Regions from separate parts of the Aeribacillus sp. FSL W8-0870 genome, predicted to be linked through region 1. Evidence: a T-box and tRNA genes for the amino acid it is inferred to sense, from the RefSeq annotation. Region 1 holds a T-box; the other holds one or more tRNA genes.
The links. A T-box is a leader RNA that pairs with one kind of tRNA and senses whether it is charged. The one in region 1 lies ahead of pheS (phenylalanine--tRNA ligase subunit alpha), so its partner is inferred to be a tRNA-Phe.
Positions count from the first base shown of each region.

Region 2: it encodes a tRNA-Phe, which carries the amino acid that the T-box ahead of pheS (phenylalanine--tRNA ligase subunit alpha) is inferred to sense. The anticodon was not compared.

Region 1 is NZ_CP150165.1:3,009,349-3,013,742, reverse strand. Features, by position in the region: gene NSU02_RS14650 (M42 family metallopeptidase) at 1-159, shown strand, start outside; gene sspI (small acid-soluble spore protein SspI) at 174-398, opposite strand; gene NSU02_RS14640 (RNA methyltransferase) at 496-1,248, shown strand; T-box leader at 1,298-1,528, shown strand; gene pheS (phenylalanine--tRNA ligase subunit alpha) at 1,573-2,607, shown strand; gene pheT (phenylalanine--tRNA ligase subunit beta) at 2,622-4,394, shown strand, end outside.
Region 2 is NZ_CP150165.1:1,044,182-1,048,575, reverse strand. Features, by position in the region: gene ltrA (group II intron reverse transcriptase/maturase) at 1-448, opposite strand, end outside; tRNA gene NSU02_RS05155 (tRNA-Asn) at 1,054-1,125, opposite strand; tRNA gene NSU02_RS05150 (tRNA-Ile) at 1,225-1,298, opposite strand; tRNA gene NSU02_RS05145 (tRNA-Gly) at 1,305-1,375, opposite strand; tRNA gene NSU02_RS05140 (tRNA-His) at 1,604-1,679, opposite strand; tRNA gene NSU02_RS05135 (tRNA-Phe) at 1,697-1,769, opposite strand; tRNA gene NSU02_RS05130 (tRNA-Asp) at 1,880-1,955, opposite strand; tRNA gene NSU02_RS05125 (tRNA-Met) at 1,958-2,034, opposite strand; tRNA gene NSU02_RS05120 (tRNA-Ser) at 2,045-2,134, opposite strand; tRNA gene NSU02_RS05115 (tRNA-Ile) at 2,147-2,223, opposite strand; tRNA gene NSU02_RS05110 (tRNA-Met) at 2,230-2,303, opposite strand; tRNA gene NSU02_RS05105 (tRNA-Ala) at 2,314-2,386, opposite strand; tRNA gene NSU02_RS05100 (tRNA-Pro) at 2,398-2,474, opposite strand; tRNA gene NSU02_RS05095 (tRNA-Arg) at 2,478-2,554, opposite strand; tRNA gene NSU02_RS05090 (tRNA-Leu) at 2,560-2,648, opposite strand; tRNA gene NSU02_RS05085 (tRNA-Gly) at 2,656-2,727, opposite strand; tRNA gene NSU02_RS05080 (tRNA-Leu) at 2,734-2,815, opposite strand; tRNA gene NSU02_RS05075 (tRNA-Lys) at 2,823-2,898, opposite strand; tRNA gene NSU02_RS05070 (tRNA-Thr) at 3,216-3,288, opposite strand; tRNA gene NSU02_RS05065 (tRNA-Val) at 3,448-3,523, opposite strand; rRNA gene NSU02_RS05060 (23S ribosomal RNA) at 3,620-4,394, opposite strand, start outside.

The sequences.
Region 1 (4,394 bases):
AATGGTGTTCCAACGCTTTCCATTACGATTGCAACGCGCTACATTCATACACACGCTGCGATGATTCATCGCGAAGACTTTGAACATACGGTTCAATTATTGACAGAAGTCATTAAACGCCTCGACAAAAAAACGGTTGAAAACATTACGTACAACTAAAAAGCAGGAGCTGGTTATTTCCCAGCTCCAGTCTCTTTTAATCCTTGTTCAAGTGTTTCAACCATTTCCTGCTGATCACGCTGACTTGAATGGTTCCAGATAATTTCAAATAACACGCCTAACCCTGGAAGCATTTTTTCTTCCTTGCTATTGATGGCATCAACGATCGTTTCTCTCAGCTCGTCTTTTGAATTTTGCGATATGTTGGCAATGACTGCATTGCGCAAATCAAAATTCATATCCTTCACCTCGTTTTTCTTCATTCTTCTTTATTTTTTCTTTTGTTTTCTATAATATGTATATGAAATGAACTATCAGTTGAAGGAGACACCATCATTGAAACGGATTGCGTCAACTAAAAATGAAAGAGTAAAAGAATGGAAAAAGCTGCAATCAAGAAAAAAACGGGAAGAGCGCGGGCTGTTTTTAATTGAAGGCTTGCATTTAATCGAGGAAGCTCTCAAATACAAATCAATTGTTCAAGAGTTAATTGTTTTAGACGGAGCGAAGCTGCCAAATCATTTTTTCGAAGGTACTATTCCGACAACGATTGTTTCCAAAGAGGTGTTTTCGCTTCTGTCTGAAACGGATTCCCCGCAAGGTGTCATGGCTGTTTGTAAGCAGCTTAGGTGGGAAATCGATTTGAACGCCAAAAAATGGCTGTTAATAGATGCGGTTCAAGACCCAGGAAATCTCGGTACGATCATTCGTACTGCAGATGCGGCTGGAATGGATGTTGTGATTTTAGGTGACGGGACGGTTGATTTGTACAATAGTAAAACGATCCGGGCGACACAAGGATCAATTTTTCATTTGCCTGTGGTCAATTCGTCATTAAAACAGATTATAAACAAATTGAAGGAAGAGAAAATTCCTGTATTTGGAACTTCAACAAAAAATGCTGTTTTCTATAAAGAGATCCCTCCATCTGAAACATTTGCCCTCCTTGTAGGAAATGAGGGAAATGGGGTCTCAAAAGAGCTGCTGGATATGACGGATCAAAATTTACACATTCCGATTTATGGAAAAGCGGAGTCATTAAATGTTGCCGTTGCTTCAGCTATTTTCATGTACCATCTTCGCAAATAGTGTTGCGCCTTTAATTTCTTTTTTTTATAATTAAAAGCAATTGAATAAAGGAATAACGATGACGGAGAAGAGTAGTTTGCAGGTCGCCATTTAGGGAGAAAATGCCGTAGACTGGAAGCATTTTTATGGTAGAGGCAAACGAATTCACCTCCAGAGTTGACGCCAGGACCATGCGGAAGCATGTAAAGGCGCTCCGGCTGTGCCGTTATGATAATGAAGTGAACAAAGATTCTTTCTTTGTTAATAAGGGTGGTACCGCGAAATTCAACTCGTCCCTTTTTTGGGATGGGTTTTTTTATTTATTTTAAAAAAGGAGGAATTTACATGCAGGAAGAATTAACAAAGCTTCGCGATGAAGCGTTGCAAAAGGTACGGGAAGCAACGGATTTAAAACAATTGCAAAATATTCGCGTTCAATATCTTGGAAAAAAAGGACCGATTACCGAAGTTCTTCGCGGAATGGGAAAGCTTTCGAAAGAAGAACGGCCGAAAATAGGTGCGTTAGCAAATGAAATTCGGGAAGTGATTGCCGGGGAAATAACAAGTAAGCAAGAACAACTCGAAAAAGCAGAAATCGAGAAAAAATTACAGCAAGAAACGATTGACGTTACCCTTCCAGGCAGACCGGTTCGAACAGGAAACCATCATCCTCTCCAAGCGGTCATTGAAGAAATTGAAGATTTGTTTATCGGCATGGGATACACAGTAGAGGAAGGTCCAGAAGTTGAAACAGATTATTACAATTTTGAAGCGCTCAATTTGCCGAAAGGCCATCCGGCAAGGGATATGCAAGATTCCTTTTACATAACTGATGAAATTTTGCTGCGCACACACACATCTCCAGTTCAGGCGAGAACGTTAGAAAAATATAAAGGGAAAGGTCCTGTAAAAATCATTTGTCCAGGGAAAGTATACAGACGTGATACAGATGATGCAACGCACTCCCATCAATTTACGCAAATTGAAGGGCTCGTTGTGGATGAAAACATTCGCATGAGCGATTTAAAAGGAACGCTCGAAGTGTTTGCGAAAAAACTGTTCGGTGAAGACAGGCAAATTCGTCTGCGTCCGAGCTTTTTCCCGTTTACTGAACCGTCGGTGGAAGTCGATGTATCCTGTTTTAAATGCTCCATGAAAGGCTGTCATGTATGCAAAGGAACAGGCTGGATTGAAATTTTAGGAGCAGGGATGGTTCATCCAAACGTTTTGGAAATGGCGGGATTCGATTCGAAAAAATACCGTGGTTTTGCATTTGGAATGGGACCGGAACGGATTGCCATGTTGAAATATGGAATTGATGATATTCGTCATTTTTATACAAACGATGTGCGTTTTTTGAAACAGTTTAAACAAGCTTAAAAGGAGGTTTTCTCATGTTCGTTTCATACAAATGGCTCTCTGAATATGTTGATCTAGACATTTCCCCTGAGGAGCTGGCTGAAAAAATAACGAAGAGCGGCATTGAAGTTGAAAATGTTCAAGCTGTTAATGAAGGAATAAAAGATGTTGTAGTTGGACAGGTGCTTGAAAAAGAACAGCATCCAAATGCAGAAAAATTAAGCAAATGTTTAGTTGACATCGGTGAAGGAGAACCAGTGCAAATTATATGCGGCGCCCAAAACGTTGAAAAAGGTCAAAAAGTGCCGGTAGCCAAAGTTGGTGCGGTTTTGCCGGGCAATTTCAAAATTAAACGGGCAAAGCTGCGCGGTGAAGAATCTAACGGTATGATTTGTTCTTTGCAAGAGCTGGGCATTGAAGGAAAGCTTGTCCCAAAAGAGTTTTCTGACGGCATTTTTGTTTTCCCTAGTGATGCTGAAGTTGGAAAAAATGCGATTGAACAGCTGTTTATGGACGATTATGTACTTGAATTAGGTCTTACACCAAACCGTTCTGACTGTTTAAGCATGATCGGTGTTGCCTATGAAGTTGCAGCAATTTTAAAGAAAGAGGTTCGAAAGCCGGAAGTTCATTATGAGGCTGCCGAAGAAAAAGCAACTGATTATATTACTGTGAATGTTGAAGCAAAAGAAGATAATCCATTCTATATAGCTAAAATTATTAAAAATGTCAAAATTGCCCCTTCCCCTTTATGGATGCAAATGCGCTTAATAAAAGCCGGAATCAGACCGCATAACAACGTCGTCGATATTACAAACTATTGTTTATTAGAATACGGCCAGCCGCTTCATGCGTTTGACTATGACCGGTTCGGATCAAAGGAAATACTCGTTCGCCGCGCACATGACGGAGAGACGATCGTGACCCTTGATGATCAAGAACGAAAGCTTACAAGCGATCACCTTGTGATCACAAATGGCAAAGTACCTGTTGCATTAGCTGGTGTAATGGGAGGGGCCGATTCTGAAGTAAGAGACGATACGACGACCGTTTTGCTTGAGGCCGCCTATTTTAAAGGCAGTGTTGTCCGAAAAGCGTCGAAGGATTTCGGACTTAGAAGTGAAGCGAGCTTGAGATTTGAAAAGGGAGTTGACCCGAACAGGGTAAAAGCTGCAGCAGAGCGGGCAGCACAATTGATCGCAAAATACGCCTCCGGAACTGTTTTAGAAGGTGAAGCAGAATTTCATGATTTTTCAATCGAGAAAAAAGTGATCACCATTTCCGCTGAGAAAATTAACAACGTTTTAGGGACAAACATTGCAGTAGATGAAATAAAAGAAATTTTTGACCGCTTGCAATTTGAAACCGTTGAAGAAAACGGTCTTTTTACAGTAACCGTTCCGACAAGAAGAGGCGATATTGCGATTGAAGAAGATTTAATTGAAGAAGTAGCCCGCCTTTACGGATATGACTATATTCCGTCAACATTGCCTGAAGGATCTTCAACATCCGGAGCATTAACAGACTATCAATTGAAAAGAAGAAAAGTGCGAAGATTTTTGGAAGGCGCCGGGCTTTATCAAGCGATCACATATTCATTAACGAGCAAAGAAAAGGCGGGACAATTTACGCTGGAGACGTCAAGCTTTACTCAATTAGCATTGCCGATGAGTGAAGAGCGGAGTGTTTTGCGTTTAAGCCTGCTTCCTCATTTGCTTGAGTCTGTAAAATATAACAAAGCGCGGCAAATCGATGATATTCATCTTTATGAAATTAGTTCTGTTTTCATTTCGGACGATGCTTTAGAA
Region 2 (4,394 bases), 2.0 Mb from region 1:
GTTTGTCGTGATTCACCTTGTCAAAGAATTTCTCTAGGTCTATATCGACTACCCAACGATATCCTTCTTTGATATAACCCTTTGCTTCCCTAACCGCATCATGTCCCCTTCTACCTGGTCGGAAACCATAGCTATGGTTCGAGAAGGTCGGATCAAAGATTTTCGTCAACACTTGGGCAATCGCTTGTTGGATGAAACGATCCGTCACGGTAGGGATCCCTAGAAGTCTTACTCCACCGTTCGGTTTCGGGATTTCGACTCGACGGACGGGTAAGGGCTTGTAGGTTCCTTCTCTCAACGACTGTCGAATGGAGTCCCAATTTTCGTAGAGGTGTCTTCGTAGGTCTTTTACGGACATGCCATCTACTCCGTGACCTCCTTTATTCTGTTCGACTCGTTTCAGTGCCGCCAGGAGATTTTCCCGTGACAAAATCATTTCCATCAACATTGATATCCTCTCCACGTGAACGAATTCTTCTATTTGTGCCATCTTCTGCTCCACCCTCTTGAAGTCCCCCGTGGGATTCACCACTTCCTCCTTCAAGTAAGTCCTATCGGATTGTCTGCTTCCACACAGAAGGTGAACGCCTAGCGATTCGTTCTCCTTAATTGTTCAGTCCTTCCTCTTTCGTCTCGAGCTCGAAAAGAGTACTATGACTTCTGCTGACTTCTGACTGTTCAGTTATCTATCACTAGATAGGTTACCAAGGTTACTTGGCGTGCCAGCCAGACCTCCCCGGGTAAGTACATGCACTTTCACACCATCTATCCGCCTCATTTACTCGATATGACCTTCGACAGAAAGAGCTTTGTTTTGTTTCGCAAACTCACTCAATCATACCTAGCCTTATATGAGGTTCGTGTTCCTCGGACCGGTGTTTTGCCTCCAGCTTCCTTCAGATTCCGCGTCACCACGGACACCCTTGCTCTTGGCTAACCTCTACTTCTGTCTTCGGGGTTCGGGACTTACACCCTATAGTTCATGTACATGCCGGGCGCACGAAGACAAAAAAAGCGTTGCAAACTGCAACGCTTTTTTTGATTTCGAAATGACTCCGCAGGCAGGATTCGAACCTGCGACCGTTCGGTTAACAGCCGAATGCTCTACCACTGAGCTACTGCGGAATATAAAAAAAATTTAAGGCATTTTGCCAAATAGAACAGCTATTGACTGACAATTGCAGCAATGTCAATTGCCCAACTAAGCTGCTTAAAAAATAGCAATGGGCCTGAGTGGACTTGAACCACCGACCTCACGCTTATCAGGCGTGCGCTCTAACCAGCTGAGCTACAAGCCCATATTAAGCGGGTGATGGGAATCGAACCCACGACATCAGCTTGGAAGGCTGAGGTTTTACCACTAAACTACACCCGCGCGAAAATATTTATTTTTCTATTTAAATGATAAACACGCATTTTCCATGCCTCTTCCTCTTCCAGCATTGTTCGAGGATGTAAATGCGTCGAGGTAACTCGCAGATAATTCATTGAAGTGTCGCTCGTGGCTGAGGTTTTACCACTAAACTACACCCGCATAATAAGCTGATAATAGAAATAAATACTTATTTTCAATGCCATATTATCTATCTCTACTATAGGCAAATGGGGCGACTGATGGGAATCGAACCCACGAATGCCAGAGCCACAATCTGGTGCGTTAACCACTTCGCCACAGTCGCCGCAATTAATAAAACAATGGCTCGGGACGGAATCGAACCGCCGACACAAGGATTTTCAGTCCTTTGCTCTACCGACTGAGCTACCGAGCCGTAAAACTCCGATAAAAAGTTATGTACAATCCATCATTAAAGAAAGAATTCATTGACACAACCTGCTGTACTTGAAAAATTCCTCCTACAGCTGTTGAATCAATAATTAATGGCGGTCCCGACGGGAATCGAACCCGCGATCTCCTGCGTGACAGGCAGGCATGTTAACCGCTACACTACGGGACCATTGGTTGCGGGGGCAGGATTTGAACCTGCGACCTTCGGGTTATGAGCCCGACGAGCTACCGGACTGCTCCACCCCGCGATAATAATGACGGAGGAGGAGGGATTCGAACCCCCGCGCGGTTTGACCCGCCTCTCGGTTTTCAAGACCGACCCCTTCAGCCAGACTTGGGTACTCCTCCATATAATAAAGATGGTGGACCTTGCAGGATTCGAACCTGCGACCGGACGGTTATGAGCCGTCTGCTCTGACCAGCTGAGCTAAAGGTCCGAAAAATGGCGGTGGAGGGGATCGAACCCCCGACCTCACGGGTATGAACCGTACGCTCTAGCCAGCTGAGCTACACCGCCAAATTAAATATGGAGCCTAGCGGGATCGAACCGCTGACCTCCTGCGTGCAAAGCAGGCGCTCTCCCAGCTGAGCTAAGGCCCCTTTAAATTCCCTGGTCGGGAAGACAGGATTCGAACCTGCGACCCCATGGTCCCAAACCATGTGCTCTACCAAGCTGAGCTACTTCCCGATATGGCGCGCCCGAGAGGAGTCGAACCCCTAACCTTTTGATCCGTAGTCAAACGCTCTATCCAATTGAGCTACGGGCGCCAATATGGTGCCGAGGACCGGACTTGAACCGGTACGGTAGTCACCTACCGCAGGATTTTAAGTCCTGTGCGTCTGCCAATTCCGCCACCCCGGCAGAGAAAAGCGGAAGACGGGATTCGAACCCGCGACCCCCACCTTGGCAAGGTGGTGTTCTACCACTGAACTACTTCCGCGTATTATGCGGGTGGAGGGACTTGAACCCCCACGCCGTAAGGCGCTAGATCCTAAGTCTAGTGCGTCTGCCAATTCCGCCACACCCGCGTCAAAATGGTGAGCCATGGAGGATTCGAACCTCCGACCCTCTGATTAAAAGTCAGATGCTCTACCGACTGAGCTAATGGCTCATAAAAAAATTTTTTCTCCTAATCCATTTTTCATTTGTCAGATGTCCCTTCCTCTGCCAGTCTTTTCGAGGATGTTGGATGCGTCGGGACAACTCGTCGCTTATTCGATGAAGCCTTGCTCGTTGCTCTACCGACTGAGCTAATGGCTCATATAAAGTAATTTTTTCTTAAAAATCGGTCATATGCCCCTTCCTCTTCCAGTTTTCTCAAAAACGCTGGATACGTCGGGACAACTCTCTGATTGTTCGTCGAAGCATTGCTCGTTGCTCTGATGACTAATCTAAAAGTTCCTGCTCAATATGCAACACCTTTAATGATGCCGGCGAGAGGAATCGAACCCCCAACCTACTGATTACGATTCAGTTGCTCTGCCAATTGAGCTACACCGGCATGATGAATACAACAATCAATAATCAGTCTTGCTTCATTTGATCGTCGTTCCAATCTTAGAAATCTTGTCCAAGGAAAAGTTCAATTGGTACGATGAAGCAGCATGAAAGACGATATCTCGACCGTGCTTTGCCAATTGAGCTGAATCGATATACTGTATGGTGGAGGATGACGGGATCGAACCGCCGACCCCTTGCTTGTAAGGCAAGTGCTCTCCCAGCTGAGCTAATCCTCCAATTCAAAAATCACCAGAGGACATATGCAAAGTAAATAAAAGTCCATAATTCTTTCAAAACTAGATAACGGTTCCTTCACGAATAGATGCTCTTTCTTGGTTAAGTCCTCGATCGATTAGTATCCGTCAGCTCCACGTGTCACCACGCTTCCACCTCGGACCTATCTACCTCGTCATCTTCAAGGGATCTTACTCGCGTTTAGCGATGGGAAATCTCATCTTGAGGGGGGCTTCACGCTTAGATGCTTTCAGCGCTTATCCCTTCCGCACATAGCTACCCAGCGGTGCCCCTGGCGGGACAACTGGTACACCAGCGGTGCGTCCATCCCGGTCCTCTCGTACTAAGGACAGCTCCTCTCAAATTTCCTGCGCCCGCGACGGATAGGGACCGAACTGTCTCACGACGTTCTGAACCCAGCTCGCGTACCGCTTTAATGGGCGAACAGCCCAACCCTTGGGACCGACTACAGCCCCAGGATGCGATGAGCCGACATCGAGGTGCCAAACCTCCCCGTCGATGTGGACTCTTGGGGGAGATCAGCCTGTTATCCCCGGGGTAGCTTTTATCCGTTGAGCGATGGCCCTTCCATGCGGAACCACCGGATCACTAAGCCCGACTTTCGTCCCTGCTCGACTTGTAGGTCTCGCAGTCAAGCTCCCTTCTGCCTTTGCACTCTCCGAATGATTTCCAACCATTCTGAGGGAACCTTTGGGCGCCTCCGTTACCTTTTAGGAGGCGACCGCCCCAGTCAAACTGCCCACCTGACACTGTCTCCCGCCCCGATCAGGGGCGCGGGTTAGAATGTCAGTACAGCCAGGGTAGTATCCCACCGTCGCCTCAGCGCAAGCTGGCGCTCACGCGTCTCTGGCT